Regions from separate parts of the Ruminococcus sp. D54t1_190329_F1 genome, predicted to be linked through region 3. Evidence: riboswitches for the same ligand, from Rfam matches in the RefSeq annotation. Region 3 holds a riboswitch; each other region holds the start of a gene.
The links. Region 3 has a riboswitch for cyclic di-GMP ahead of I2D69_RS20040 (transporter substrate-binding domain-containing protein). Riboswitches for the same ligand answer to the same signal wherever they lie in the genome.
Positions count from the first base shown of each region.

Region 1: linked by a shared signal. The riboswitch ahead of I2D69_RS20240 (hypothetical protein) and the one ahead of I2D69_RS20040 (transporter substrate-binding domain-containing protein) in region 3 are both predicted to bind cyclic di-GMP.
Region 2: linked by a shared signal. The riboswitch ahead of I2D69_RS18445 (transporter substrate-binding domain-containing protein) and the one ahead of I2D69_RS20040 (transporter substrate-binding domain-containing protein) in region 3 are both predicted to bind cyclic di-GMP.

Region 1 covers NZ_JADNDC010000033.1:2,659-13,059, reverse strand. Annotated here, with positions in the region: gene I2D69_RS14675 (sugar phosphate nucleotidyltransferase) at 1-785, opposite strand, end outside; gene prfA (peptide chain release factor 1) at 851-1,924, opposite strand; gene prmC (peptide chain release factor N(5)-glutamine methyltransferase) at 1,966-2,835, opposite strand; gene I2D69_RS14660 (DUF1385 domain-containing protein) at 2,832-3,902, opposite strand; gene rpmE (50S ribosomal protein L31) at 3,972-4,175, opposite strand; gene rho (transcription termination factor Rho) at 4,344-6,011, opposite strand; gene I2D69_RS20240 (hypothetical protein) at 6,445-7,461, opposite strand; cyclic di-GMP riboswitch class I at 7,632-7,715, opposite strand; gene I2D69_RS14640 (LacI family DNA-binding transcriptional regulator) at 7,903-8,934, opposite strand; gene I2D69_RS14635 (MBL fold metallo-hydrolase) at 9,033-9,860, opposite strand; gene I2D69_RS14630 (carbohydrate ABC transporter permease) at 9,883-10,401, opposite strand, start outside.
Region 2 covers NZ_JADNDC010000058.1:1,312-11,712, reverse strand. Annotated here, with positions in the region: gene I2D69_RS18475 (cupin domain-containing protein) at 1-38, opposite strand, end outside; gene I2D69_RS18470 (helix-turn-helix domain-containing protein) at 181-513, shown strand; gene I2D69_RS18465 (TIGR00730 family Rossman fold protein) at 569-1,105, shown strand; gene I2D69_RS18460 (MerR family transcriptional regulator) at 1,186-1,623, opposite strand; gene I2D69_RS18455 (alpha/beta hydrolase) at 1,742-2,740, shown strand; gene I2D69_RS18450 (helix-turn-helix transcriptional regulator) at 2,778-3,065, shown strand; cyclic di-GMP riboswitch class I at 3,200-3,275, shown strand; gene I2D69_RS18445 (transporter substrate-binding domain-containing protein) at 3,439-6,312, shown strand; gene I2D69_RS18440 (ATP-binding protein) at 6,393-8,588, shown strand; gene I2D69_RS18435 (hypothetical protein) at 9,225-9,422, shown strand; gene I2D69_RS18430 (GNAT family N-acetyltransferase) at 9,818-10,401, shown strand, end outside.
Region 3 covers NZ_JADNDC010000014.1:3,081-13,481, reverse strand. Annotated here, with positions in the region: gene I2D69_RS08065 (transporter substrate-binding domain-containing protein) at 1-584, shown strand, start outside; gene I2D69_RS08060 (ATP-binding protein) at 568-2,772, shown strand; gene I2D69_RS08055 (ABC transporter substrate-binding protein) at 2,750-4,600, shown strand; gene I2D69_RS08050 (response regulator) at 4,606-7,557, shown strand; cyclic di-GMP riboswitch class I at 7,709-7,784, shown strand; gene I2D69_RS20040 (transporter substrate-binding domain-containing protein) at 7,985-9,355, shown strand; gene I2D69_RS20035 (histidine kinase dimerization/phospho-acceptor domain-containing protein) at 9,410-9,823, shown strand; gene I2D69_RS20030 (ATP-binding protein) at 9,905-10,401, shown strand, end outside.

The sequences.
Region 1 (10,401 bases), on a different contig from region 3:
GTTCCCTTCTGGATCAATGCATCGATCATAACCGGAAGAAGATACTCTGCCTTGATATCACCAGCTTTTACATTCTGAAGAAACTCTACAAATCCATCGTATAAAGTATCCATAAACGCAGGAGTCAGTCCCCACATGTTCATGGAAACAAGCTCATTTAAATCAAGCTTCTCTGCCGGCTGTCCATCTTCGCGGCTCTCAGCGCCATCTGCTGTTTTAAAAATGTTGTGTGTCTCGGTAACCCCTGTAAGCTTGCCGTCTGTAATGTGGCAAAGTCCTCTTGTAACACTTCCATTATCGCTTAAGGTGTTTCCAAGACGGAAGCCTGCCATACAAATATGCAGAACATCATCTGCTGGCTGCTCCCGAACCAGATAATCATGTACTTTTACGTATGCTTCCTTTCCATAGTAGTCATCTGCATTGATAACTGCAAATGGCTCTGTAAGGAACTCTCTTGCGCAGATAACAGCATGGCCGGTTCCCCATGGTTTGGTTCTGTCTGCCGGTTTCACAAAGCCTTCCGGAAGCTTCTCCATTTCCTGATATGCATACGCAACTTCTGCGATCTTCTCTACTCTTGCACCAATGGTGCTTTTAAATTCTTCTTCCAGATCCTTACGGATAATAAATACAATTTTATTGAAGCCAGCCTCCAATGCGTCTCTGATGGAATAATCCATAATGATCTCACCATTTGGTCCAACTGGTGCAAGCTGCTTGATTCCATTTCCAAATCTGCTTCCAACTCCGGCTGCCATAATTACAAGAGCTGTTTTTTTCATAGGTAATACCCTCCCATTTTTCATATGATTGTTGTTTTAGAGCGTGTTTGAAAAAGGCTCTAAGTTTACTGTTCCTGCAGATTGCTCAATTTCGCTGCCTGGTCTGCTGCGATCAGGCTGTCGATGATTTCATCCAGATCTCCATTCAGAATGTTATCCAGTCTGTGAAGTGTAAGTTTGATACGGTGATCTGTTACACGTCCCTGTGGAAAATTGTAGGTTCTGATCTTCTCAGAACGATCACCTGTACCGATCTGACTTCTTCGCGCCTCTGCTTCTGCGTCATGCTGTTTGGCCAGCTCCATCTCATACAGACGTGAGCGAAGAACCTTTAACGCCTTATCCTTATTCTTCAGCTGGGACTTCTCATCCTGACAGGAAATTACGATTCCTGTAGGAATATGGGTCAGTCGTACTGCGGAGTCTGTAGTATTGACGCACTGTCCGCCATTTCCGGAAGCACGGAATACGTCGAATTTACAGTCGTTCATATCCAGATGGAAATCAATCTCCTCAGCTTCCGGCATAATTGCAACCGTACAGGTGGAAGTATGGATTCTTCCGCCGGATTCCGTCTCCGGAACCCTCTGTACCCGGTGTACGCCACTCTCATATTTCAGTCTGGAATAAGCTCCGGCACCGTTTATCATAAAGGTAACCTCTTTGAATCCGCCGATTCCATTCTCGTTTAAGCTCATCATCTCTGTTTTCCAGCGCCTGGATTCTGCATATTTTACATACATTCTGTAAATCTCAGCTGCAAAAAGCGCAGCCTCATCTCCACCGGCACCGGCACGGATTTCCACGATAACGTTCTTATTATCGTTAGGGTCCTTAGGCAGAAGAAGAATTTTCAGTTCATGCTCCAGCTCTTCCACGCGCTTCTTGGCATCGGAAAGCTCTTCTTTGAGCATTTCTCTCATATCCTCATCTTTCTCCTCTTCCAGCATGGAAAGGCTGTCCTGAATTGTTTCTTTATTTTTCTTATATTCCTTATAGGTATCCACAATTGGCTGCAGGTCGCTCTGTTCCTTCATAAGCTTCTGGAAACGATCTGGATTAGATGTTACATCTGGCTCACCCAGCTCATTCAGAACTTCCTCGAAACGTATGAGCAAATCGTCCAACTTGTCAAACATGGTTTTCCTCCTGTTATGTTCTTCTCTTTACTTATATAAAACTATCGTCTGCCCAACACAACTCTGTCAAGTCCCGTCAGGTCTTTAACAATCTGTACATCAAAAAAGCCATTTTCCCGCATCAGCGCCTTTACAGCTTCGCCCTGATCATATCCGATTTCAAACAGCATCCAGCCATTTTCCTTTAGGAAAGCCTTTCCCTCCGATACGATTTTTCTGTAAAAATACAGACCATCTTCATGGCCATCCAATGCAAGTCTTGGATCGTGATCCCGCACTTCTTCCATAAGCTCTTCAATCTCTGCGCTTCTGATGTAGGGGGGATTCGAAATAAGGATATCATACAGAGGCATATCTTTGCCAGTGTTTTGTTGAAAAAAAGCTGACGAAAACAAGTCGCTTTCCACGAAAACAGCTCTGTCTGACACTTCCAGGCTTACCGCATTCTTATCTGCCACCTGAAGAGCAAGTGGGGAAACATCAGCACCCACACCATATGCATCCCCGGTAAGTGCCAGAAGACTTAAAAGAATACACCCCGATCCGGTGCACATATCCAGAATCCCTGGTGTCTTTTTCCCCTTCATAACTTCCAGAGCCTTCTCCACCAATGTCTCCGTATCCTGCCTCGGAACCAGTACGTTTTGATTTACATAAAATTCAAATCCCATAAAATATGCCTGATGGGTAATATGCTGCAAGGGAACATGACCTGCTCTTTTTCGGATCAGTTCCCGGTATCTGTCCGCTTTTTCCTCTTCAATCCCGTCAGCTGAATGAGCGAAATAAAAAGCCCTGTTCATTCCGGTCACATACTCCAGAAGAAGCCAGGCATCCAGCCTGGCTTCCTGGATCTTATGCTGCTCCAGAACCTTGGTTCCTTCTTTTAATAGTGTTTCCAGAGAAGTCATTGTGCAGCTCCCGTTTCCGGTACATTCCCGGTACGTTCTTCACTCTCCCCGCTTTCAGATTGCGCGGAAGCAGCGGAAAGATCACCGTTTTCTTTGTTCTCATATGGAATATCCAGATTGAATTCTGTCTTTAAATATGCTCTCCAGTCAAACACAGCCTCCACAGCCTTGATGGCAACCTCTGCCATATCAGCTGTAGGTTCTTTTGTGGTAAATTTCTGCATTGCCATACCAGGTTTGCTCATCATCAAGGCAAATTTACTGTCTGTCCTGCCTGCCCACTGGATAATTTCAAATGAAATTCCAGATACTACAGGTACCATGAGCAGACGGCCGAAAAGACGGAACCAGTAAGACGGTACCAGTACAAAAATAAAATGTAGGAAAATACTTACTATCATAACCAGGAACAGAAAGCTTGTTCCGCAGCGTCTGTGGAATCTGGAGCTCTCAAGCACGTTCTCCACAGTAAGTGGCTTACCATTTTCCACACAGTTGATACATTTGTGTTCAGCACCATGATACATAAAGGTTCTCTGAATATCCTTCATTCTGGAGATCAGGATCATGTATCCCATAAACAGACCCAGCTTCACAAACGCTTCCACAATGGTAACCACCACTTCCGAAGCGCCTACTTTACGGCAAAGACTGGCCAGTGCATAAGGAAGCAGCATAAAGGCTGCAATGGAAATTACAATAGAAATGGCCACAGTTACATAGAGCAAGGCTTTAAATGCCTTGTCTTCTTTTTTCTTCTTGGCTTCCAGTTCTTCTGGAGAAAGAGCAGCATTCTTTCTGGTCTCTTCCTCGTCCTCCTCATCACCTGCAATTTCAGCTGAATACATAAGGCATTTCGTTCCGGTTACCAGAGAATCGATAAAGCTTACCATTCCGCGGATAATCGGTTTCCGCCAGATCCTGGCTTTCCCGAAAATGCATTTATAATCTTCCACTTTTACTACAATTTCTTTATCAGGACGTCTTACTGCAATGGAGTATTTATCCTTGTGGCGCATCATAATGCCTTCCATTACAGCTTGTCCACCGATATTGGATGGTTTCATTTTATCCTCCAGTTACAAAGAAAGGTTGAGATTTCCCAACCTCAACCTTCTCATTCAGTAATATTCAAATTATTTATTCAGGCCGTATTTCTCGTTGAACTTATTGATACGTCCGCGAGCCTGACTAGCTTTCTGCTGTCCTGTATAGAACGGATGACATTTGGAGCAGATTTCTACGTGGATATCCTGCTTGGTAGATCCTGTTACAAAAGTATTACCGCAGTTGCAGGTTACAGTTGCCTGATAGTAATTCGGATGGATTCCTTCTCTCATGATTTTCACCTCTCTATATTTATTCTATTTTATTTGCGTTGAATCTGACGAATTCACACTTTACACAGCCTACTGATTATAGCATGGCGTTATGAGAAATGCAAGTTATTTATAAAAATTTCTAAAACTAATCCCAGATAATATTCTGCACGATGTTTTTTGTGAACATTACAATTTCTGTTTTTTTACCATTTGCACAAATTCAGCATTATTTGCAGTACGTGCAAACATGTTCAGAATCTGTTCCACTGCCTCATCAGACTTCATTCCGTTAAGAGCCTTTCGCATAATATATACAGCTTCCTGCTCGTCCTTGCTCAGAAGCAGATCTTCTCGTCTGGTACCGGATTTCTGAATGTCGATGGCCGGGAAAACCCGTTTCTCCTGAAGCTTGCGGTCAAGAACAAGCTCCATATTGCCGGTTCCCTTGAATTCTTCGTAAATAACGTCGTCCATTTTGCTTCCGGTGTCAACCAGTGCAGTGGCCAGAATGGTAAGGCTTCCTCCCTCACGCATATTACGTGCTGCACCAAAGAAGCGCTTCGGCATATGAAGTGCTCCCGGATCAAGACCTCCTGACAGAGTTCTTCCGCTTGGAGGAACAACCAGGTTATAGGCTCTTGCCAGTCTGGTAATGGAATCCAGAAGGATCACAACATCCTGCTTATGTTCTACAAGGCGGCGTGCACGCTCTACAACCATCTCGGATACACGCTTATGATGCTCCGGAAGCTCATCAAATGTGGAATAAATAACTTCCACGTTCGGTCCCTGTATTGCTTCCCTAATATCGGTAACTTCCTCAGGACGTTCATCAATAAGAAGAATGATCAGATGCATATCCTTGTTATTCTTAAGAATAGATTTCGCAACATCCTTAAGCAAAGTAGTCTTACCTGCCTTAGGCGGGGAAACGATCATACCACGCTGTCCCTTTCCGATAGGGCTGATCAGATCTACGATACGCATGGCAGTAGTTCCGCCGGGACGTTCCATAATCAGACGCTCATCTGGGAAGATCGGGGTCATATTTTCAAAATTGTATCTCTTCTGTCCCTCACTTGGATGGAAACCATTGATAGACGTTACATACAAAAGGGCACTGAATTTCTCCCCCTGTGTTTTAATACGGATATTTCCCTGAATTATATCCCCTGTCTTCAGATTAAATCTGCGGATCTGCGATGGGGAAACATAGATATCATTCTCTCCTGGAAGATAATTCTCACTTCGGATAAATCCAAACCCATCCGGCATAACCTCCAGGATTCCATTGGCCTTTTCGCCACTGTCAAGCTGGACCGTTTCAGCCGGAACACTGTAAGCGTTGCTTACATTCTCTTCTGTACGGTTCTCACTGGCTGCGCCTGTACGGGGCTGTTCCGTTTCCTCAAGTCTTAATTCGGCTGGCGGAACCACTTCTACAGGTTTCGCTACAGGAGTGCGCTTCACGAAGTTCTCCGGTCTGTTTTCCCCATTATAACTGTTCTGGCGTCCTGCATTTTCATTTCTGCCATAATTATTGCTGCGGTACTCAGGATTACGCCGTATAATGGTACGGGATCTGGTTGGTGCTTCTCTTCTCTCCGGTGAAGAAACACTTCCCGTATTTTCTGTTTTTTCTGCTGCCACAGGCTCTGGTCTTGCAGGTATGGTATTCTCTTCTGCTGTTCCGGAAATAGTCTGCTCATTTTCTGCAGTCTGTTCTTTCCTGTCCTCTTCCAGCATACGTTCAATTAATTCAGGCTTTCTCATAGTAGAAATGCCCTTCAGTCCTCTGGCTTTTGCCAAGTCTTTCAGCGTAGCCAGGGATAATGATTCATACTTTTCTTTCATCAATCATCTACCTCTTCGACTAATACAATTCTAAAACACATTTCAATTTTGATTTAACGGGATACAAATGTCTGATTAGACAGAAGCTATATACTGAATTATAAAAACATCCTTCAAAAAACTTATTAAAGTTTATTTTAACACATTTCAGGCGCCGTGTCTACATCCATTCCAAATATATCTATCCCTGCCTGCAAGAAAGTGATAACCTTTGTTTTGTATTATACACACCTAAGGTTTTTCATTGCAAGAATTTTCTGTCGACACATATCCCGACTCTTCGACATATATAAGAGTCCTGTTCTCCCGGTGACCCAAAGATAAGTACCAGCTGTCACTTACCTTTTTATAAAATACCGGTTTCCCACGCCTGTGCTATTCACAATAAAACACCCGGAGATATTTCTCCGGGTGCCGGTCATCTTTAAAATTATTAATTCCAGAACGCTCCGTAAATCTTCTGGATCTTAGCGATCTGTGCGTCTGTAATCTGATTCAGTGCATTCTGAACAGCTGCATAAGTCTGTGGTCTGCTACTCTTCAGGGAAGCATTGTTCAGGATGTAATCCTTAACAGATTCTGCAAAATATTCGGAAGCATTCTGTGTTACATAGGCTTTATTAAAAGCTGTAACATTTGCCTTCTCAGCTGCAAAAATGCTCTGGAAGCTTGCTGTCTTATCTGCATTTCCTGCGATAAATGCAAGGAAATGACCCAGCTCATGATAAACAGAATCATCAATCTGCTTCATTGTAATAGATCTTGATCTTGCATCAAAATATCCGGAATAGTTAACGGATGGATCAACAACAATCTTAAAGCCCAGCTGCTGATATGCTGCAATTACACGATTGTCCATCTTACCTGCAACACTTGCTACATTTGCTTCGTATTTGCTCTGGTTCTGTGAAGAGCTTGCTGCTGCAGTTGCCTGGGCAGCGGAAGTACCAGAAGAAGTAGTGCTTACAGCGGTCTCATTGGCAATTGATACCTGCTGTGTAGTTGTTGTCTGAACAGTTGTTGTGATCTTGGATGTAACAACTTTCTTTTTTGATTTCTTGGTGTATTTCGCTGTTGCTTTGGTAACAACGGTTGTTTTGGTATCTACTGTTGTATTACCGGATTTATTTGTTTTATTGGTTACTTTTGTTTTGGTTTTCAGTTTCTTGGTGTAGCTCTTCTTGGAAGCCTTTTTTAATTTAACAGTCTTCCTGGTTGTCTTAGTACTGGAGGTAGTCTTCACAGTAGTCTTCGGCTGGGAAGCCAGTGGAGTTTCATCTTCTATAATGGAAGTCTCCATGATCGGATCTGTATAACTGGGGAATTCAGGTGTTTCTCCTGCTCCTGAGAATAATGAAACGCCGCCGATCACTGCTGCCAATGCTATGGCAGCACAACTGGAAACAACTTTTTTATTTGCAAGCCACTCTGTTAATTTCTTTCCTTTCATAAATAACACACCTTTCTTGAACCATAATGTAACTGACTTGCCGCTATCTGGAAACTATCAGTCCCATCAGTTTGTGGAAATAAAAAAACCGTTTATCAGATTAAATAAACGGTCGCCACAAATAGAAGAACCACGTCTCCTGTCATATTACATTACCTAATCAATATCAATGCGGCAACCGGCTGTCATAGTCCTGAGACCTTAGACCCTTGGCTTTGCGTCCCTGTCTTTCAACAGGTTTGCCTTTTATTCACTTCTTATAATAAAGCAAACTGTCACTTTTGTCAACGGAATTTCCTTGTTAAAACTTACAAAAATCTGTCTAAAAAGTACGAAAGCAAAAAATCTGTAAAAATATCTGAGCTGATTGTAACGCATGATAATCATTCTCAAATATTTTCACAGATTCCTTTTCGATGTCTGGAGGACAGCAGACACGCATTACAGTTTGCGCGTAGACTCCCGCTCTATAAGAGTTCCGCCCAGTATTTGCCGTTTCACTACCTTTTTCCGGTTGATCAGATCAAACAAGGTACGGACGCTCTGCAGGGCAATTTCCACTCTTGGATATTTCAATGTGGTGATGGATGGATGATAATATTCCGCAATGTCCTGACCATCTGCTCCTGCCACACAATAATCCTCCGGTACTCTTTTGCCGCTGTCAATAACTGCTCTGCATGCTCCTACCGCCAGAGTATCTGAAATTGCATAAATGCAGGAAAAATCCACCCCTGATTTCAAAAGCTCACAGGTACAGTTATAACCATTCTCAATCGTATAAATTCTTTTACCTGGTTTTAAACGAATTATAAGCTTCTCATCGTACTCCAGTCCATTTTTCTCCAGTGACCTTTTATAGCCATTGAGATGGCATCTTCCAAGACCTTCATCTCCGGAAGTAATAAAGGCGATCCTTTTATGTCCGCAGCTGCACAGATAATCAACCATACTCTGGCTCTCAATCTCTGTATCAGTCGTCACAAGGGCACTTTTAGGATAAGTTCCTGTATCCTCCGGAACTGTTTTTCCGGAACCACTGATCACATACGGAACTCTCAGCATTCTCAGCCTTGACTCGTCATAATTATACATACCTCCAAGAAATATGATTCCTTTGACTTTTTTCTCTTTTTCCAGCTGAAGGGCAAGCTCAACTTCGTCTTCATCATCTGCCACATTCTGCAATACCAGGCAATATTTCCTGTCACGGACTTCCCGCTCCAATACATGAAGCATAACACCCCAGTATGAGTTACTGATTTCTTTTATTACAACTGCGATCGTATTGGAATCAGCTCTTTTCAGATTTCTGGCACTATTATTCGGTACATAATTGTACTCTCTGATCACATCCAGAATCTTCTGTTTCGTTTCCGGATTAATGTCCGGGTGATTGTTAATTGCCCTGGACACTGTGCTGACTCCTACGCCGCACAATTTCGCAACCTCTTTAATTGTTATCTGCTCCATAATCGCTCTCCTGCAACAATGTATTCATTATATATGTCCCGGCATATTATGGCAAATGATTTTTAATAAATTTATAATGATTTTTTTATCATTTTTTATTAACAAATATGCTTGTCATTATAAGCGATGTTTCCTTTTCCATATTTGAAAAGGAAAGCTGGTTCTGAAGACATATGGCTGAAGTCAATAGGCTCCGGTTTTGCAGTTCCTTCTACGATTTTATCAGCACATGTGATAAGATCGTGAAGAATTGCTTTTCCAATCGGACGTAAAAAATGTCCTGGGAAAATAAGCTCAAAATCTTCTTTATCTAACTTCTTTAATCCCTCTGCATATTCCTTTACTGTTGCGGAATAGGTATCAAAAATCAGGATTGGAGTTGACACTACACTGTCTCCGGCGAACAGGAATTTATTTTTTCTATCCAGGAAAACTACACTTCCAGGAGTATGTCCCGGTGTAAATAATACTTCCAGGCTTCTGCCGCCCAGATCAAAGATCTGATGCTCACTCAGTGGAAGCATCTGGAAATCTCCGGGCTCACGACCTTCAATTATGTACTCTGTTCCATAAAATCCCGGTTCTTTCTTTGTTTTTTCAACATAATGCTTCCAGCCGCTTCTAAGCTTCTCTGTATCTGCCATTTTGAAATCTTTTTCACTCAGATATGCCTTTCCGAACTCGTGATTGCCTCCCACATGATCCAGATGTCCATGTGTATTTAATACAACATATGGCAAATCAGTCAGAGTCTCGATCACTTTTTTCAGATTTCCAAAGCCTGAACCGGTATCGATCACAGCTGCACTTTTTTCACCTTTTACAAGATAAATAATGTCAGCTCCGAACTCATCGATTGCCCAGACATCCTCTGCCACCAGCTGAACTGTGTAGCCTTCAATTCTCTGTAAATTAATATTGTCCATTTTCTGCCGTTCTCCTTTTCAATTACATTTTTACTGCGCCTGCGGTAAGTCCGCTGGTGATATATTTCTGTGCTGCAATATAAATGATTATGATTGGAACCATGGACAGAGTCATTCCGGCAAGCATCAGATTCCACTCAGATCCGGAGGTACTCTTAAACATATAAATAGCAACTGTCAGGGTTCTCAAACCACTGTCTGAAACATACAGGTTTGGCATAAGGAAATCATTCCATGTCCACAGGAAAAACAGTACCAGAAGAGTTATGCTTGTGGATCGTACCAATGGGAAAATTACCTGCCACATGCAGCGGAACATTCCACAGCCGTCAATTGCCGCTGCCTCTTCCAGTTCCTTTGGAATTGATTTCAGGAAACCAACATAGGTAAAAATACCAAATGCTCCGTGGAAGCCGGCATACAGGAAAATAAGTACGGTCAAGTTATTCAAAAGATTTGCATTGGTCAGCTGTACAGAAAGCGCGATCATAATGGAATGGAACGGAATGATCTGTCCAAGGGTGAACATCAGATACAAAAC
Region 2 (10,401 bases), on a different contig from region 3:
TTTTCCTTTCCAATAGTTGTTTTTGTGTAATTTGTCATAATGATACCTCCATAGTTGATTTGTAGTTTCGGGTTGATTGGTATTAGTATAGTGTGAGACACATACAAAAACAAGTACGCACCTTTTTGTAACTGTACACTCAAAAATGAATGTGTTACAATAGACTCGGAGGTGAGAATTATGCGAGCAAAAGAAGAATTACCGGAATGCCCAGTTGCAACAGCGGTATCTCTCATCGGAGGAAAATGGAAACTGCTGATTTTGCGTAACTTGAAAGAGCGCCCATGGAGATTCAATGAGCTACAACGAAGTATAGATGGTATTTCACAAAAGGTTTTGACAGATAGTTTAAGGCAAATGATGAGTGATGGACTGGCATATCGCCACGATTACCATGAACAGCCACCGAGAGTTGAATACGGATTAACGGAACTCGGAACAAAAATGCTTCCAATTGTTAATTCACTTGCTGACTTTGGTAACTACTATAAATCACTTATTGAACAGAATTAAGTACGTTAGTATTTGAAAAGCTCGAACAATCGGAAGTTGTAGGAGAAAATTTTTAATGAATATAACAGTTTATCTTGGGGCAAACGAAGGAAATGACCCATGCTTACGGAAAGCAGTTGAGGAATTGGGGGCATGGATTGGAAACAGTGGAAATGCACTTGTTTACGGTGGTTCTAAAGGTGGTTTAATGGGAGCATTGGCAGACAGTGTATTGAAGGCAGGCGGTGATGTTACGGGTGTTGAGCCGATTTTTTTTATTGAAAATGAGTTTCAACATGATGGACTGACAAAACTGATTGTGACTAAGGATATGTCTGAGAGAAAAAACAAAATGATTGAGTTAGGAGAAGCCTTTATTGCCTTCCCGGGCGGCACGGGAACATTGGAGGAAATTGCAGAGGTAATGTCGAAGGTGTCTTTGAAACATCTGGAGGCACCCTGCATTCTCTACAACCTGAACGGTTACTACGATGATTTGAAAGCACTTCTAAATCATATGATTGAAAAAGGATTATCTTCTAACGAGCGACAGGAGGGAATCTTTTTTGTTGAAAATCTGGATGATATAAAGCGAATCTTGAGACGGGCATAACTTATGTTTGCACAGTAAAATGGAGTTGCATTAGCGAAAGACAGAGCACGATCAATTCCAGCTTGAAGAAGAAACAAAAATCATTCATGTCCTTTGTCATATAGTTTCTGTATATTTTTTGGAAGTTTATCAGGTAACATGGCATTTATCGTATCTTCATTACCATCTTTCATTGCTGTTTCATAATACCAGCACTTAAATTTTAAGAGGGAGAGAGTTTTTTGAAGTTCCTGGATTTCAGTTTCAACAGCTGATTTTCTGGCTTCAAATAATTCTTTCCTTTTTTCATAGCTGGCACTGCCTTCAGATACCCAGATAAAAAATTGCTTTATATCTTTGATCTCAAGCCCAGATTTCTTCAGACATTCAATGATACGAAGCGCTTCCAACTCATTATTGCTGAAATAACGGATGTTTCCTTTACGTTCCAGATTAGGGAAAAAACCTTCCTTGTCATAATATCTTAAGGTAGAAACAGGAAGACTAAACATTGCAGAGACCTGACTGATTGTATACATAAAAAACCTTCTTTCAAAATATGCTTGACCTAAAGTTAACTTTAGGTTGTATGATATTTATATCATATACTATTGTTAGTGTAATTACAAGAAATTTTGCATATGGAGGATGTCAAATATGTTAAAAACAGAAGAATTAAAGTTGGTATCTGAATGGGATAAAACTTTTCCACAGAGTGAAAAAGTAGATCATAAGAAAGTGACATTTGTAAATCGTTATGGAATCACACTTGCTGCAGATCTGTATAAGCCGAAAAATGTGTCAGGGAAATATCCTGCGATTGCCGTAAGCGGACCATTTGGTGCAATCAAAGAACAGTGTTCCGGATTATATGCGCAGACGATGGCTGAAAAAGGATATTTAACGATTGCATTTGATCCTTCTTTTACGGGGGAAAGTGGAGGCAATCCAAGATTCATGGCTTCTCCGGATATTAATACAGAAGATTTCATGGCTGCTGTTGATTTTTTTTCTGTTCGGGAAGATGTGGATACGGATAAAATAGGAATCATTGGAATCTGCGGATGGGGTGGAATGGCTCTTAACGCAACTGCATTGGATATAAGAATAAAAGCAACTGTAGCATCTACCATGTATGATATGACAAGGGTAAATGCAAATGGGTACTTTGATTCTGAGGACAGTGAAGAAGCACGTTATGCAAAGAAACAGTCACTGAATGCCCTCAGAACACAAGAATACCGTAAAGGCGAGTATTCCAGAAGCGGTGGTTGTGTTCCACTTCCGGTTCCCGAAGATGCCCCTCTCTTCGTAAAAGATTATAGTGAGTATTATAAAGGCAGATGTTATCATAAAAGGAGCCTAAATTCCAATGATGGCTGGAACAGTATTGGATGTATGTCATTTATGAATCAGCCAATATTAAAGTACAGTAATGAAATCAGAAGTGCAGTCCTTATCGTTCATGGAGAAAAAGCGCACAGTTATTATTTTGGAAAAGATGCTTATGAAAATATGATCAAGGACAGCAAGTACACATCCAATAAAGAGCTGCTGACAATTCCAGGGGCTGTTCATACAGATCTTTACGATAATCTGGATGTGATCCCATTTGATAAAATCCAGAAATTTTTTAAAGAAAACGGGGTTGGTTAATCATGACATTTGAAGAGAAGAAATTGTACAGCTTGCTTTGCCATACGAGATCCTCCTTCAGCATGCCTCTATTGTATCATGCTTATGTGTATTTGGAATTTCCCAGTCATCACTGGGAAGAATCATGGCGCAGGAAAACCTGCCGTCGCTGATCACACTTGAAAAAATATGTACAGCTTTGGGCGTGACATTATCACAGTTTTTTCAGGAAGGTAATTCAGAGAATCTGACAGAAAAACAGAAAGAAGTTTTAAGGATATGGAATAATCTGAGTACAAATGAGCAGGAAACAGTGATGTCAATGCTGCGTGGTCTTCGGAAGTAGAAGAATAGTTCGAGTATATGTATCGGCTGTTCTTTTTTTTATTTTTGTCGTTAAAACGGTAATGTTTTCTTGTGTATACTAGAGCATTAAAGTATAATGAAATCAGTTTTTTTGCATAAGTATTAAAGCTATAATAAGGAAATCGGCAAACCAGATGAAAGTCTGGGACGCAAAGCTACAGGGCCTGTAAAATGGCAGCCAGTTGCATGAAATGAGGTTGCACTGTCTGTTTGGCAGTGCTTTTTTATGGTAGAGCACTTGAATAAGTAATACAGAAGCTGTTTGGAAAAATAGCGGGGAGGTTATTGACAATTAATGAATGTAAAATTAAAATCTGGAAGCAAGCAACTGTAGCCTAGAGGAGGGGAGAAAGATGAAGAAGTGCAAATTAGTACAGAATATAATGAATTTCAAATTTTGTTACATTATATTTTGCACAATTATATGTTTTATTGTTTTATCCGTTCCTACATTTGCCAAAGAAAACTCTGACAATGTTATCCGGGTAGGATCTTTTGAAGAAACTTATAATACCGTCAATGAAAAGGGAGAAAGAAGCGGCTATGGTTATGAGTATCTTCAAGATATTGCAGGTTATGCAGGATGGACATATAAATACATAACAAGTGATTGGAAAAACTGCTTTACACAGTTGGAAAATGGAGAGATTGATATTCTTGGTGACATTTCCTATACAGACGAACGTGCTGAAAATATGCTTTTTTCCGATATGCCTATGGGGGAAGAGAAATATTACATCTATACGGATGCATCCAATATGGATCTTACAGCAGGAAATTTGGATTCTTTTGAGGGAAAAAATATTGGTGTGTCTAAAGATAATATAATGGAGGATGTGCTTAATGAATGGGAATCAAAATATGGTCTGCATACGAAGCATATCAATGTTTCTACAACCACAGAAATTATGGACAAACTGTCGAAACATGAAATTGACTGCTTCGTTTCGGTAGAAGAATCCCGTTGGGAAGAATCGGATATTTCACCGCTTACAAGTATTGGAGAGACAGAAATCTATTTCGCTATAAATCCAGAACGTCCGGATATCAAAGAAGCACTGGATAGCGCTATGCGCAGAATCAAGGATGACAACCCATTTTACACAGATGATCTCTACAGGCGTTATCTTTCTGCACAGAGCAGCTCGTTTCTTTCAAAAGAAGAAAGTGAGTGGATCGGGCAGCATGGTGCAATCCGGATAGGGTATTTGAATCAGGATGGAGGTATCAGCAGTGTAGATCCATCAACAGGTAAACTGAAAGGTGTTATTACAGATTATGTGGATCTTGCAGAAAATTGTCTGCAAGGTCAGACTCTGGAATTTGAATTAAATGGATATGAGACAAGAAGTGAACTGCTTCAGGCATTGCAGGATGGAAAAATAGACCTGATTTTTCATGCAAACCAGAATCCATACTTTGCAGAAACAAATGGATTTGCTTTGTCGGATACGCTGTTGACTCTCAATATGGCAGCAATTACGGCAAAGGATTCTTTTGATGAAAATAAAGAGAATATAGTTGCCGTTGAAAAAGATGATTTTGCATTGAAAGCATATCTTTCATACAATTATCCGCAATGGAAGGTTGTGGAATATGAAACATCAGATGCAGCAGTAAAAGCAATGCAGAAAGGGGAGACGGATTGTATTGTAAGCAATTCAGGTACTGTTTCAGACTATTTGAAAAATAATAAGCTTCATAGTGTTTTCCTGACAAAAGAAGCTGATGTTCCATTTGCTATTCTGCAGGGAGAACCGGTTCTTTTGTCCATTCTGAATAAAACACTGACATCTATGCCTACAACTCAATTTTCAGGTGCAGTAGTTTCGTATAATGCTTCCTTACGAAAAGTTACAGCGAAGGATTTTATTCAGGACAATTTACTGACAGTTTCACTTATCGCTGGAATTTCTTTTTTCGTTGTTCTGTGTATAATTCTTGATTCTTTGAAAAAATCAAAACGTGCGGAAGAAAAATCCAAGAAGTCTGCTGAGCAGGCATTGAAGCTGAATCAGGAGCTTGAAGAAAAACAGCAGGAATTACAAAATGCACTTGTAGAAGCACAGAGTGCCAATAAGGCTAAGACTTCCTTTTTAAATAACATGTCTCATGATATCAGAACACCGATCAATGGTATTATTGGCATGCTTACGATTCTTGAGAAAAGCGGAAATGATGCTGAGCGGGCAAAGGATTGCATGAATAAAATACATGAGTCATCGAAACTGCTACTATCATTGATAAATGATGTTTTAGATATGGCAAAGTTAGAATCAGATACAGTGGTTTTTAGTGATGAATCCATCAATCTGGACCAGGTATGTCAGGAAATCACGGAGTCACTATCTTTTCAGGCAGAAGAAAAAGGACTTCATGTTATAGGAGAACATGATGATTACAGTGGTATATATGTTTGGAGCAATGCAGTTCATCTGAAAAAAATATTGATGAATCTGTTTACAAACAGTATGAAGTACAATAAGGTGAATGGTTTTATTTACATGAGTATGAGAACGATTGAAAGATTAGAAGATCACATGACATGTGAATTTAAAATAAAAGATAATGGAATTGGAATGTCAGAAGAATTTATAAAAAATGAATTGTTTACTCCATTTGTACAGGCAGACAATTCCCCACGTTCTGATTATAATGGGACAGGTCTGGGAATGCCTATTGTGAAACAACTTGTAGAAAAGATGGGCGGAACCATAACAGTTGAAAGCAAGCTTGGTGAAGGAAGCTGTTTTACTGTAATACTTCCATTTAAAATTGATACGAATGCACGGCCAGAAGAAAAAGAAGATTTTGATGCAGATATATCAGATATCCGGGTATTGCTGGTTGAAGATAATGAGCTGAATGTGGAAATAGCAGAATTTATGCTGACGGAAAATGGGGCTAAAGTAGAAACAGTGAACAATGGGTTAGAAGCTGTTCAGCATTTTGAAGCTTCCGAACCGGGAACATACGATGTTATTTTAATGGATGTTATGATGCCGGTGATGGATGGTCTTACTGCTGCAAGAACAATAAGAGACCTGGAACGGCAGGATGCAAAAATAATCCCTATCATTGCTATGACTGCAAATGTATTTAGGGAAGATGCAGAAAAGTGTATGGAAGCAGGAATGAACGCACATCTTGCAAAGCCGCTGGATGCGGAAAAAATTAAGCAGACCATAAGCGAAGAGTTGAGAAAGCAAAATGCCTGTCATAAATGATTATGAGGCAACCGCAGCAATCAGGAGCCTTCCAGATGCATGGGAAAAGCAGACAGGAAACATAGAGAGAGGATTTTGTTATGACAGAAATTAATTTATTTCCGAAGCAACCGCAGTCTGTGACTGTTTTGGTTTTTATAACTGTGCTGATCGTTCTGCTTCTTATCCTGACTGTAATGGTACATATGAGGAACAGAAAACTGAAAAGTACGTTGGAAGAACAGATGGCGGAAAGACGGCTTTTGGATAAGATATGTGCAGATTTTACGGCTGTCTATTATGTTGAATTAAATACCGGTTCCTTTGAAATTCTCCATATAAACGATGGAACCAACGTAAAAAAAATGAATCTGAAACAGGGTGATAATTTCAATTCTTCTGCTGACCAATATGCGGTTCAATATCTGTATGAGAAAGAAAGACAGGAATTTAAGGACTGGATTTCGACAGGGCATCTAAAGGAACAGCTTTCCCGGAAGGAGCGCATTACATACCATTATAGAAGTAAACCGAATCCGAACCAGCATGAATTTTTTGAGGCACAGGCAGCCAAAATATACGAGGATGAGAAACATTTTTTCGCACTGGTGGGTTTTCGGCATATTGATGATATCATGGAAAAAGAAACTACGATCCAGAATCAATTAAAGCAGGCACTGGATGAAGCACGGCTGAGTAATGAAATAATCTCAGCAATTGCTAAGAGTTACTGTTCTATCTACAGGATTGATGTGCAGAAAGATTTTTTTGAAGAGATATCAAATGACAGTGAAATACACAAACTGACAGGAAACAGAGGCAGTGCATCGGAGAAACTGTATCAGCTTTGTGATACAATGGTTGCATCTGAATACCGTTCGCTGATCCGTCCATTTCTGGATGTCTCTACACTTTCAGCAAGATTGAAGACGGAAGAATATATTTCTACAGAATACAGAATGTGTGATGGCAGTTGGCACAGGATGCTTTTTACTGTAAAAAAACGGGATGAGTCTGGAAATGTAACCCATGTTTTATGTACAGTCCGTAGTATCAGCGATTCCAAGAGACGTGAAGAGGATCTTAACTTTGCTGCGGAAGCAGCAAAGCGGGAAGCCGAAATGAAAACAAGGTTTCTGGCAACGATGAGTCATGATATCCGTACACCACTGAACGGTATTATCGGTATGGTAAATATGGGAAATCAGTACGCAGATGATCCACAGATGCAGCAGAAGATCAGAGAAAAGGTAATGGAATCCCTGAAATATCTGGTGTCTCTGGTAAATGATGTGTTGGATATGAATAAACTACAGAGCGGGGATTTGAAGGACCAGCAGCTTTTATTTGATCTGACAGAGGTACTGCAGGAACTGAATCAGATTTATGATGAGCGGGCTGCCAAGAAAGGCATCCGGTATGAGATTGACTGGAAAAATGGTACATACAGTCACAGCACTCTGGTTGGAAACCCGGTATATCTTGGAAGGATTCTGTCGAATATTATGGACAATGCCATAAAATTCAGTCAGTCGGGTAGTGTGCTCACGTTGGGGGTTAAGGAAGAAACTCTGGATGATGACAGAGCAAATTTCACTTTCTACTGTAAAGACCAGGGTGTGGGTATGAGTGAAGATTTTATTGCACATGCTTTTGATATGTTCTCTCAGGAAAGCGAGACAAGCAGATCCAGGTATGAAGGCACCGGACTGGGGCTTGCAATTACGAAGCAACTCGTGGACAGAATGGATGGAAGTATTGAACTGAAGAGCAAAGCAGGTGTCGGGACAACAGTTATTGTAAAAATTCCGTTCAAAATTGGCACACAGGATAAAAACAGTAATTTATCAGATAAGCCAGTAAGCCTTGATGATTATTCGGTAGAAGGCATGCGGGCATTGGTTGTGGAAGACAATGAGTTGAACATGGAAATTTCCAGATGTATACTGGAAGACAGCGGTATGGAAGTTACATGTGCAGTAGACGGGCAGGAAGCAGTTGAAATCTTCGAGAAATCTGCACCGGATTATTTTGGGGTAATTTATATGGATATTATGATGCCGAGGATGAATGGTCTGGATGCGGCAAGGACAATCAGGGAAATGAAAAGAAGGGATGCCAGGAGGGTTCCGATCATTGCAATGTCCGCGAATTCTTTTGCAGAAGACATTATCAACAGCCGGCTGGCTGGAATGAATGTTCATCTTGCAAAGCCACTGGATGCGGAAAAAATGATCATTGCCTTGAAACAATGCATGGCAGATAATAGCGATGTAAAACTGCACGAAGATTTGTAGGAATAAAAAGACAGAGCATATAAAGTTGTTATATGGTCTGTTTTTTAATTCCTTAGAAGAAGCAGGCTGTGAAAATTCATATGTCTTTTTGGGACTGAAATAATTACTTAAATGAAAAACTAATTTCCAGCTGTGGACTATCCCTGTCTGACATTATTAGCAAAATCAATGCAAGGGGAACATAATTAGGATAAAAGCAGACCGGTGGAGAGCAAAATCTCTGCTGGATTTATATATGAGATCAAATCAGAGCATGTGAGAAAAAGTCCAGCTAACATTTGAGTTCCGCTCTGTTGTCACCCCTTATTCGGGGATGTAAATCAGAGAAAAGGCGGGAAAAGAAACAATCTCTCCCAAACCTGCAAACATAAATTGAACAAAATCGCTGCGCGATGGCCTACCAAGGCTATGGCATAGCGATTTTCTTTTTTCTATAACAAAACAGTGGAAAGCAAGTCCTAAAAGTAGTATTGTTAAGTCACCACAACGAAACAATCAAACAGGATCGACCTTCCCACTGCCTATGAAAAGAATACCACCCTTCCGCTTGGTTGGCAAGCGGTTTTATGACCCAAATGCATCTCCATATAAAGCAGTGTTCCGGATAACTACTGATTTTATATGGAGGATTTTATTATGTATGAAAAATATTTAGAACAGCTTGAGGAAGCCGGAAAAATCCGTAACCTTAAAGAACGTTCCATCAACTGCTATAAAAACTATGTCTCTTATTTTCTGAAATATCAGAATAAGAATCCTGAAGAGACACAAAAAGCTCACTTTATGCCGGAATCTCCTCGGATGCAAAAAATATCTTTCAAAGCTCAGGGATAAGGAGATGCCAGAAATATTGAAACAGCTATACGGGATAAACATCTATGTATGTAAATCCTGCGGTGGACATCTTGGAAAACCACAACTGAGAATACCGCAAAGGTGTTAAAATCCAAATCTTTTATATGTTTTCTAAGCCTCAAAATCCTGAGGTTTAATTGTTATACCTATTTATCTGAAAATTCTTGATTTCTGTAGCGTCTGCACAGGAAATCCTGTATAATCATGGATAAGAACAAAAGATTAAAAGTCCATAGGTAGTAGCTACTCGGACGCTCACTTTGTTCAATTAGGTCAAATCGAAAATGGAGTAAACGAAGGGGCAGTTCACTGAAATGTCGAAACTGCTTTTTCGTTTACTCCATCATCGATTCTAACCTAAAGAATTGTCTTAATTGGATAAATCGAAATTGAATACTGAAGGGATATATTTTAAAATGATACTAGAAACTGAAAGATTAATTTTAAGAAAGTGGACGCAAGATGATGCAGAAAGTTTGTTTACTTATGCAAAAAATCCAAAAGTAGGGCCAATTGCCGGATGGCCTCCTCACAAGGATATCGAATCAAGTAAATATGTTATTGACAATATTTTCACCGGAGCAGAATGCTATGCAATCTGTGAAAAAGAGAATAATGTTGCAATAGGAGCTGTTGAACTAAAACTAAACGGACATACAGATATGACAGATAGAGATGATGAATGTGAACTTGGTTACTGGTTGGGAGAACCATTCTGGGGCAGAGGGTATATGCCAGAAGCGGCATATGCGCTTATGAAACGAGGATTTGAAACGCTTGAAATGACTACAATATGGTGTGGCTATTATGACGGAAATAAAAAGTCCAAAAGAGTACAGGAGAAACTTGGATTTATTTATCATCATACTTGCGATGAGGTTCCAGTACCATTGCTTAATGAGGTAAGAGTTGGCCATACAAATGTCATAACAAAAGAACAATGGAAAAGCCATACACA
Region 3 (10,401 bases):
TTGCCCAGATCAACTGGGAGAAGAAAAAAGAACTGGTGGAGAGCGGAGAGATTGACTGTATCATGGGTTGTTTTTCCATGGAAGGGCGTCTTGATGGTTACCGCTGGGCGGGACCATATATAGCAAGCCGTCAGGTGGTCGCTGTAAATGAGAATAGTGATATTTATAAACTGAGTGACCTGGAGGGAAAGAACCTGGCTGTCCAGTCCACAACCAAACCGGAAGGCATTTTTCTGGACCGGACAGATGATAGAATCCCAAAACTGGCAAATCTGATCAGTCTCGGACACCGGGAGTTGATTTATACATTTCTGGGAAAAGGATATGTAGATGCAGTCGCCGCACATGAGGAATCTGTTGTCCAGTATATGAAGGATTATGACGCAAGCTTTCGTATCCTGGAAGAGCCTCTGATGATCACTGGAATAGGTGTCGCTTTTGCAAAAGATGATGACAGAGGAATCTGTGAGCAGATGAGCCAGACGCTGGAAGAAATGCGTCAGGATGGCACATCCCTGAAAATTATTGGAAAATATCTGGATGATCCCCAGAAATATCTGGAGGTGGATGATCTTGGATATTAAGAGGAAGACAAAAGAAAAACGGATCCAGCTGATTGGAGGTCTGTTTGGAATCTGTGTGGCTGTAGGTTCACTGTTTTATTTTTTCCATGCAGAAAAAACGGAAGCCGAGAAAAGAATGGTAGAGATTGTAAATTATGTCAAAGTGCAGTGTTCCACCTACACCCATTATAATGAATCTTCGGAATCCAAAAGCCTCCTCCGTGCTATTGAAAGTGCCAGACAGATGAGTACAAATATTAAAACGGAAAAAGAAAACGGCGGTCATCTAAGCCGGGAGTTCCTGAAAGAAAACCTGCAGACTCTCTGGGTGGATGGTATCATTGTACTGGATACAGAGGGAAAGACGGACTGCGAATACAGTACGGATGAGTCTCTGACTGATGAGATTACGGAGTATCTGCAAAAAGACATTATTATGGATTTTACCGGATATGAAGAAAGATCTTATTCAGAACGGTTTGCCAGGGAAGACGGATCCTATATTGATATTGCAGCCTGTGCCAGAAAAGATGCACCGGGTATTGTGGCAATCTACTATTACACACCTCCTGAATTTTCCAGAAACTATACACTGACGATACAGGGACTTTTAAATGGTTATAGTATCCAGAAAGATGGAACGATTATTGTCGCAGACGAGGGGATTGTTGTTGCCAGCAATGATGAGAGCCTGCTGGGGCAGAATACGGCTGACAACGAAGTTGTTCAGGCAATGAAGAGGCATACAGACAGTCAGCACATTTATCATTTGAAGAATGAAGGAACAGGATGCTACGGAATCATGCTGAAGCAGAGGGATTACTATATTTATGCATATCTTCCGGATACAGAAGTGTTCCATAATCTTCCATTAAGTGTGATAAGTGTTATTTTTCTTTATTTTCTGATGTTCAGTATATTCTGGTTCTGGACATACAGAACCAATCTGGCGCACCGGAAACAGGAACAGGAAAAAGATGAAAAATATAAAGCAGAACTTCTGATAGCAGCAAAAAAGGCAGAAGCCGCCAATGAGGCAAAAACAGAATTTCTCCAGCGGATGAGCCATGATATTCGGACTCCGATCAATGGAATCTGCGGCATGGTCAATATGGCAGAACATTATGCAGGTGATTTGGAGAAACAGACGGAATACAGGACAAAGGTGAAAAAGGCGTCCAATCTGTTGCTGGAACTGGTAAATGAAATCCTGGACATGAGTAAGCTTGAGTCAGGCGAAATCGTTCTGGAAGAGATTCCATTTAATCTGAGCAGTATTTCAAGGGAAGTATTTGCTGTGATCAAGCAGATGGCTGCAGAACAGAATATCCGGATCGAGTGGGAGAAAAAAGAAATCACACACCGGGATTTTATTGGAAGTCCGGGGTATGTGAAACGTGTGATGATGAATATCCTGTCCAATGCGGTGAAATATAACAGAGAAAACGGACATATCTATATCAGCTGCATGGAAATCCCAGCCGGACAGCCAGGAATGACCACAATGGAATTTGTCTGCCGGGATACCGGAATCGGAATGACTGAGGAGTTCCAAAAACATATTTTTGAACCATTTGCACAGGAACACACAGGAAGCCGCACAAAATTTGCCGGAACAGGACTTGGGATGCCGATTGCAAAGAATCTGGTCGAGAAAATGGGCGGAGCCATTACCTTTGAAAGTGAAGAAGGCACAGGAACTACATTTGTGATCCGGGTTCCGTTCAAAATAGATATGAATGCGGATAAACGTGAAAAACAGAAGGATGTATCAGAAAAATCTATAAAGGGGTTGCATATTCTTCTGGCAGAAGATAATGAGCTGAACATGGAAATTGCAGAATTTATGCTCCAGAATGAAGGTGCTGAGGTGACGAAAGCATGGAATGGACAGGAAGCTGTTGAGCTATTCAGAAAAAGTAAACCTGGTGAATTTGATGTCATTCTTATGGACATTATGATGCCGGTTATGAATGGTTATGAAGCTACAAAGAAAATCCGTTCTCTGGACAGAGAGGATGCAAAGATGATTCCGATCATTGCAATGACAGCAAATGCATTCACGGAGGACAGACTGAGAGCTAAAGAAGCAGGAATGGATGAACATATAGCAAAGCCTGTTGATGGAAAATTATTAATAAATATAATTTATAAACTAATGAAACACAGTTTCAGGGGGAGTCATAATGAAAAAGAAAAAACGGAGTAAGTTACTTGCTGTACTTCTGGTGATGGCGACAGGCACATCACTTTTGTCAGGCTGCGGCAGAAAAATTGCAGAAAAAGAAGATGCAGAAACCATCACAGTGTATTTATGGAGCACCAGCCTGTATGATAAATATGCACCATACATCCAGGAACAGCTTCCGGATATCAATGTTGAATTTGTAGTCGGCAATAATGATCTGGATTTTTATAAATTTCTTGATGAAAACGGTGGATTGCCGGATATTATTACCTGCTGCCGGTTTTCCCTGCATGACGCAAGTCCGCTGAATGACAGTCTGATGGATCTTTCCACAACCAATGAGGCAGGTGCTGTCTATGATACCTACCTCAGCAGTTTTATGAACGAGGATGGCAGCGTAAACTGGCTTCCCGTGTGTGCAGATGCCCACGGTTTTGTAGTGAACAAGGACCTTTTTGAAAAGTATGAAATTCCGCTGCCAACCGATTATGAAAGCTTTGTCTCTGCCTGCCAGGCATTTGACGAGGTGGGAATCCGTGGCTTTACTGCAGACTATTATTACGATTATACCTGTATGGAAACACTGCAGGGTCTGTCTGCATCAGAATTGTCTTCTGTAGACGGACGCAAGTGGCGCACCACCTACAGTGACCCGGATAATACAAAGAGAGAAGGTCTGGATGATACCGTCTGGCCGGAGGCTTTTGAACGCATGGAACAGTTTATCCAGGATACCGGGCTGAACCAGGACGATCTGGATATGAATTATGATGATATAATTGAGATGTACCAAAGTGGTAAGCTTGCCATGTACTTCGGCAGCTCAGCTGGTGTAAAAATGTTACAGGATCAGGGCATTAACACAACATTTTTGCCATTCTTTCAGGAGAATGGCGAAAAGTGGCTGATGACGACCCCATATTTTCAGGTGGCATTAAACCGTGACCTGACACAGGACGAGACGCGCCGGAAGAAAGCAATGAAGGTACTGAATACAATGCTTTCAGAGGATGCACAGAACCGGATCATTAGTGATGGACAGGATCTGTTAAGCTACAGCCAGGATGTGAATCTTAAGCTTACGGAATATCTGAAGGATGTGAAACCTGTGATCGAGGAAAACCACATGTATATCCGTATTGCGTCAAATGACTTTTTCTCCGTTTCCAAGGATGTGGTTTCGAAGATGATTTCAGGAGAATACGATGCAGAGCAGGCCTATCAGTCATTTAATTCCCAGCTTCTTGCGGAAGAATTTGCTTCAGAGAATATCGTGCTGGATTCACAGAAATCCTATTCCAACCGTTTTCATAGCAGTGGGGGAAATGCGGCTTATTCGGTTATGGCAAACACTCTGCGTGGTATTTATGGGACGGATGTGCTAATCGCAACCGGAAACAGCTTTACGGGAAACGTGCTGAAAGCTGGATATACAGAAAAAATGGCAAGAGACATGATCATGCCAAACAGTCTTTCGGCATATAGCTGCAGGATAAGCGGGGCAGAACTGACAGAACTGGTCAGAAACTTTGTAGAAGGCTATCAGGGAGGTTTCATTCCCTTTAACCGTGGCTCTCTGCCTGTGGTCAGCGGCATTTCCGTGGAAGTCAAAGAAACGGATGATGGCTATACATTGAGTAAAGTTACAAAAGACGGAAAAAAAGTTCAGGACAAGGATACATTCACGGTAACCTGCCTTGCGATACCAAAACACATGGAAGCCTATCCCACAGATGAGAATATTGCGTTTGAGGGAGAAGACACCTTTGTGAAAGATACCTGGACAGGATATATTTCAGATGGTGATGCCATTCTTGCAGAGCCTGAAGACTACATGACTCTGAGGTGAGAAGAATGGATATTAAGAAGCATAACAAAGGCAGAGAAAAGACTGTTAGGAGAAAACGATTCCGGATCGCTGTCTTTACAGCTGTTTTACTGGGAATTGTTCTGATGGTTTTCCGATATTTTGACTTTGTGTCGAAAACTATTTATGAGGAAAGTGTTTCCCATCTGACGGAGGTTTTTCATCAGTCTGATAATATGTTAAGGGAATTGACAGATAAGAACCTGACTTATCTCCATATTTGGGGTGAGAATCTGCAGAATACCTCAAGCGAAGATGAAATCCGTAATTATATAAAGAATGCGCAGGAAGATGCCGGATTTTTGGATTTCTTTTTTCTGTCAGCCGACGGGAACTATAAGATGGTGACAGGGGAAACCGGGTACCTTGGATTACAGGAAAATATTGAAGAGGACATCCGGCAGGGAAATGATGTGATATCAAATGCAGCAGTTCCGGGAAAATCCCAGTTGCTTGTTTTTGCCACTCCCAAGGCTCATGGAAACTATCAGGGATTTGAATATGATGCCATCGCCATTGCTTATGAAAACTCTAATATCGTAGATGTACTGGATATTTCTGCTTTCAATGGAAATGCACAGAGTTTTATTGTTCATCCGGATGGCCGTGTTGTGATCGATCATTCTTCTGAGTTATGGGGGAATGTATATAATTTCTTCGGTGTTCTGAGAGAGCATTCTGATATGTCTGAAAAAGAGGTCAATGAGCTTTCGGAGAAGTTTAAAGCAGGACATACTGGTGCGATGCTGGTAAATCTGGATGGAAGGAACTATTATCTGGTCTATGAAAAATCAGATATTCAGGACTGGGTATTTCTGGGACTTGTACAGGCAGATATTGTTAATGCCAGTATGAACAGCCTGCAGAGCAGTACAATGCTTCTTGTTGGTGCGGTCGTGTTCTGTATTGCTGCTTTTCTTATCAGTCTTATTATTCAAAAAAGCAGGACAAATCTCAGAAGAAAGGATACGGAGATCCGGTACCGGGATGAGCTGTTTCAAAAGCTTTCAATGAACGTGGATGATGTCTTTCTGATGCTGGATGCAAAAACATATCAGGCAGATTACGTCAGCCCAAATGCGGAAAATCTGCTGGGTATTACGGTAGAACAGATTCGTAGAGATATTCGTGTTCTGGGAAAATTGCATCCGGCGGAACATGAAGATCCGGAGAAAAATTATCTGGAAGAAATCAAGGTTCATGAACAGCGAGAATGGGATTTTGAATATGTTCATCAGAAAACAGGGGAAAAACGCTGGTTCCATAATATTGCAATGGGTAGTGAGGTAAATGGAAAAAAGAAATACATCCTGGTTCTGTCGGACCGTACCTCGGACTGGAAAATGAACCAGGCACTTTCTGAGGCAGTCCGTGCGGCGGAGACAGCAAACAGGGCCAAGAGTACCTTCCTTTCCAACATGTCTCACGATATCCGGACACCAATGAATGCGATCATCGGCTTTACCACACTGGCTGTAAGCAATATTGATGATAAAAACAAGGTTCGGGATTATCTGGGTAAGATCCTTTCCTCCAGTAACCATCTGCTTTCTCTGATCAATGATATCCTGGATATGAGCCGGATTGAGAGTGGAAAGATCCATCTGGAAGAAATAGAGGTCAGTCTGTCGGATGTACTTCATGATCTGAAGACGATTATCAGCGGGCAGATCCATGCGAAGCAGCTGGAGCTTTATATGGATGCCATGGATGTGACGAATGAGGATGTCTATTGTGACAAGACACGACTGAATCAAGTGCTGCTGAATCTTTTGTCCAATGCGATCAAGTTTACTCCTGCTGGCGGAACCGTTTCTGTCCGGCTGAAACAGTATCCGGGGTTCCAAAGAGGCAGTGAACTGTACGAGATCCGGGTAAAGGATAACGGAATCGGTATGAGTCAGGAATTTGTACAGAAGATCTTTTCTCCTTTTGAGAGGGAGCGGACTTCCACTGTGAGCAGGACTCAGGGTACAGGACTTGGCATGGCCATCACCAAGAATATTGTGGATATGATGGGCGGCACCATTGAGGTCCGGACAGAGCAGGGGAAAGGTACCGAATTTATCGTCCGTCTGCCATTCCGGACTCAGCCTGAGAATCACCGTATAGAGAAGATTGCAGAGCTGGAAGGTCTTAAGGCTCTGGTTGTAGATGACGATTTTAATACCTGTGACAGCGTGACCAAAATGCTTGTGAGGGTTGGAATGCGTTCGGAATGGACACTTTCCGGTAAGGAGGCTGTTCTGCGTGCACGACAGTCTATGGAGCTTGGGGATGCCTTCCATGCTTATATCATCGACTGGCGACTGCCGGATATGAATGGTATTGAGGTCACCAGACAGATCCGCAGTCTTGGTGACGATACACCGATCATTATTCTGACTGCTTATGACTGGTCAGACATCGAAGTGGAAGCCAGGGCTGCAGGAGTAACTGCATTCTGTGCGAAACCTCTGTTTATGTCCGATATCAGAGATACCCTGATGACTGCCATTGGCCAGAATCAGGCTGAGCAGGAGAAGCCTGTTCTTCCGGCGGCATGCTCAGATTTCAGAGGCAGATGTATACTGCTTGTGGAAGACAATGAGCTGAACAGTGAAATTGCGGTGGAGATCCTTAATGAATATGGCTTCCTGGTGGATACTGCAGAAAATGGGGCAGAGGCAGTAGAGAAGGTCAAGAGGTCGAAACCGGGCGGTTATGATTTGGTGCTGATGGATGTGCAGATGCCGGTAATGAACGGATATGAGGCCACGAAGCAGATCCGTGCCCTTAGGGATCCGGCACTGGCAGGAATCACCATCCTTGCCATGACGGCCAATGCTTTTGACGAGGACAGAAAGAAAGCGTTGGAATGCGGTATGAATGGATTCTTATCCAAGCCAATCGTTATAGAGGAATTGATCAGTACATTACAAAATAATCTGACAGATTAGTAATAAAAACCTGCTAAGAAGTTCGGTTAACAACTTTTTAGCAGGTTTTCAAATTATTTTTAAGCGTTAAAGCGGTGAGGTTTTTCTTGTGTAAAGTGGAGCAAGGGAGTATAATAAAATCAGTTTTTTTGTATAATTTTAAATGCTCTAATATGGAAATCGGCAAAACAGATGAAAGTCTGCGACGCAAAGCTACAGGGCCTGTAAAATGGCAGCCAGTTGCATGAAATGAGATGCGCTGCCTGTTTGGCAGCGTTTTTATCACCCGGGGCATTGCAGAGATGATGGAAATTACACAGCAGCAGTACACAGCAACAGGGATGAATGCACATATTGCAAAACCGATTGATATAAAAACAATACTTGCTGTTTTTGACCTGGTGTTTGGAACATCATAAAACACAAACGGATGAAGGAAATAAAAAATATGGATAAAAGTAGAAAAAAATCAGCCGTACTATTTGCATGTATATTTGTGGTCCTGGGAATGTGGATGATGTTATCGGTACACTGCCAGGCTGCTGAAACGAATAATGATGAAAAACAGCCACAGACCATCCGTGTCGGCTCATTTGAGGATACCTTTAATTATGTCGATAAAAACGGTGTCAGACGAGGTTATGGCTACGAGCTCATGCAGGCTCTGGCAGGTTATACCGGATGGAAATTTGAGTATGTGAAATGTGACTGGTCCAACTGTTTTGATAAGCTTGAAAATGGTGAGATTGATATCATGGGCGATATTTCTTACACCGATGAACGTGCACAGAAGATGCTTTTCCCGGATGAACCCATGGGTGAGGAAAAATATATCCTTTATGCTGATTTATCGGATACGGATATTGGGACGTCTGATTTCAAGTCTATGGATGGGAAACGTGTAGGTGTGCTCATGGGGACTGAGCCTGAAATCATGCTGACAGAATGGGAAAATAAGAATGGCATACATACAAAACATGTAAATGTGAATAGTGATGATGATGTCGAAAAGAAATTAGCGAATCATGAAATCGATTGTTTTGTATCTCTGGAGGAATCCATCTGGTCTGAACAGGGAATATCATCCGTTACCACGATTGGTAAATCCGGCATATATTTTGTAATAAATAAAGAGCGCAGCGATATCAAGACAGAGTTGGACTGGGCTATGCGTCAGCTGGATCAGGATAGTCCTTTTTTCAAGGCGGATCTGTATAAAAAGTATTTTACGCTTGATTATTGTCAAAGTCTTACAGGCGGAGAAAAGTCCTGGTTGGAAGAACATGATGGGATCCGGATCGGATTTCTGAGTAATGATGCGGCAGTATTTTCCCTGGACGAAGAGACTGGAAAACTTACCGGTATGCTGGCAGAATATTTCTCTTATGCCAAAGACTGTCTGGGAAATCAGATACTGGAATTTAATATACAGGAATATGATGAATATGATGAAATGCTTCAAGCTTTACAAGAACGAGAGATTGACATGATTTTTTATGCTGGCAGGAATCCATATTTTGCAGAAAAAAACGGATATACACTTACAAACACAGCCTGGACCTACAGCCTGATGGCGGTAACAGATGAGGAAAAATTTGATGAGAATAAGGTGTATACTGTAGCTGTGCCCAGGGAAAAATATGCCTTAAAACAGCATATTGCATTCAGTTATCCCCAATGGAAGCTTATAGATTGTGATTCGCTTGACGATGCAGCAGATATGGTCATTCATGAAAAAGCAGACTGTTTCCTCATGGGCGCAAGTCAGGCACTAATATATGATAACAGTCAAAATTTCAAGAGTATTCCACTTACATAAACAATGGAGGCATGCTTTGCAGTTAGAAGTGGAGAGGGAACCCTCTTATCAATATTGAATAAAACCTTAAAGGCTATGCCGTCTGACATGCTTACAAGTGCACTTGCTATTTATGACAGTACAGCAGATAAGGTAACATTTTTGGATTTTGTAAAAGACAATATGCTTGCTTTTTTTGCTACGGCAGGATTTTTTGTACTCACTATCATTAGTATTATCCTCGTACTTTTACGGAAGGCAAGGAAAGCAGAAGCTGTCGCAAAGCTTGCTGCAAATGATACACAAAAGCTTAATGACAAGTTGGAAATCGCTCTGAAAAAAGCAGAAGAAGCTAATCTGGCAAAGACTCGTTTCCTTAACAATATGTCACATGACATCCGTACTCCTATGAATGCAATTCTGGGCTATGCACAGCTTATGGAGAATGAACTGAAAGGAAAGGATTTGCCTGAAACTTCAGAACATTAAAAAAAACTTCAGCAGTCAGGAAACCTTCTTCTGTCAATCATAAATAATGTACTTGATATGGCTCGGATTGAGAGCGGAAGGATGGAAATTGATGAGAACTATGGACGGATTGAGGATATCCGGCAGACTCTGTTTGAAATATTTGAGGATGAAGCAAAGAAAAAGAATCTTGCTCTTCATTACACAATAAATGTAGAACATGAAAATATACTGACAGATACTACCAAGGTAAAAGAAATATTTGTCAACATCCTGAGTAATGCCATAAAATATACTCCAGCCGGTGGTTCTGTTATGGTAGATATAGATGAATTACCCTGCGAGGAGCCTGGGTACATGATTGTAAGGACCAGGGTGAGCGATACCGGAATTGGTATGAGCCAGGATTATCTGTCAAAAATTTTCGAAGCATTCACTCGTGAACGAAACACCACGAAGAGCAAAATCACAGGAAGCGGACTTGGAATGTCAATCGTAAAGAAATATGTTGATCTGCTCGGTGGAACAATCGATGTGGAGAGTGAGCTTGGAAAGGGCAGCACTTTTACTGTAACACTGAAACACAGGATAGCGGATGA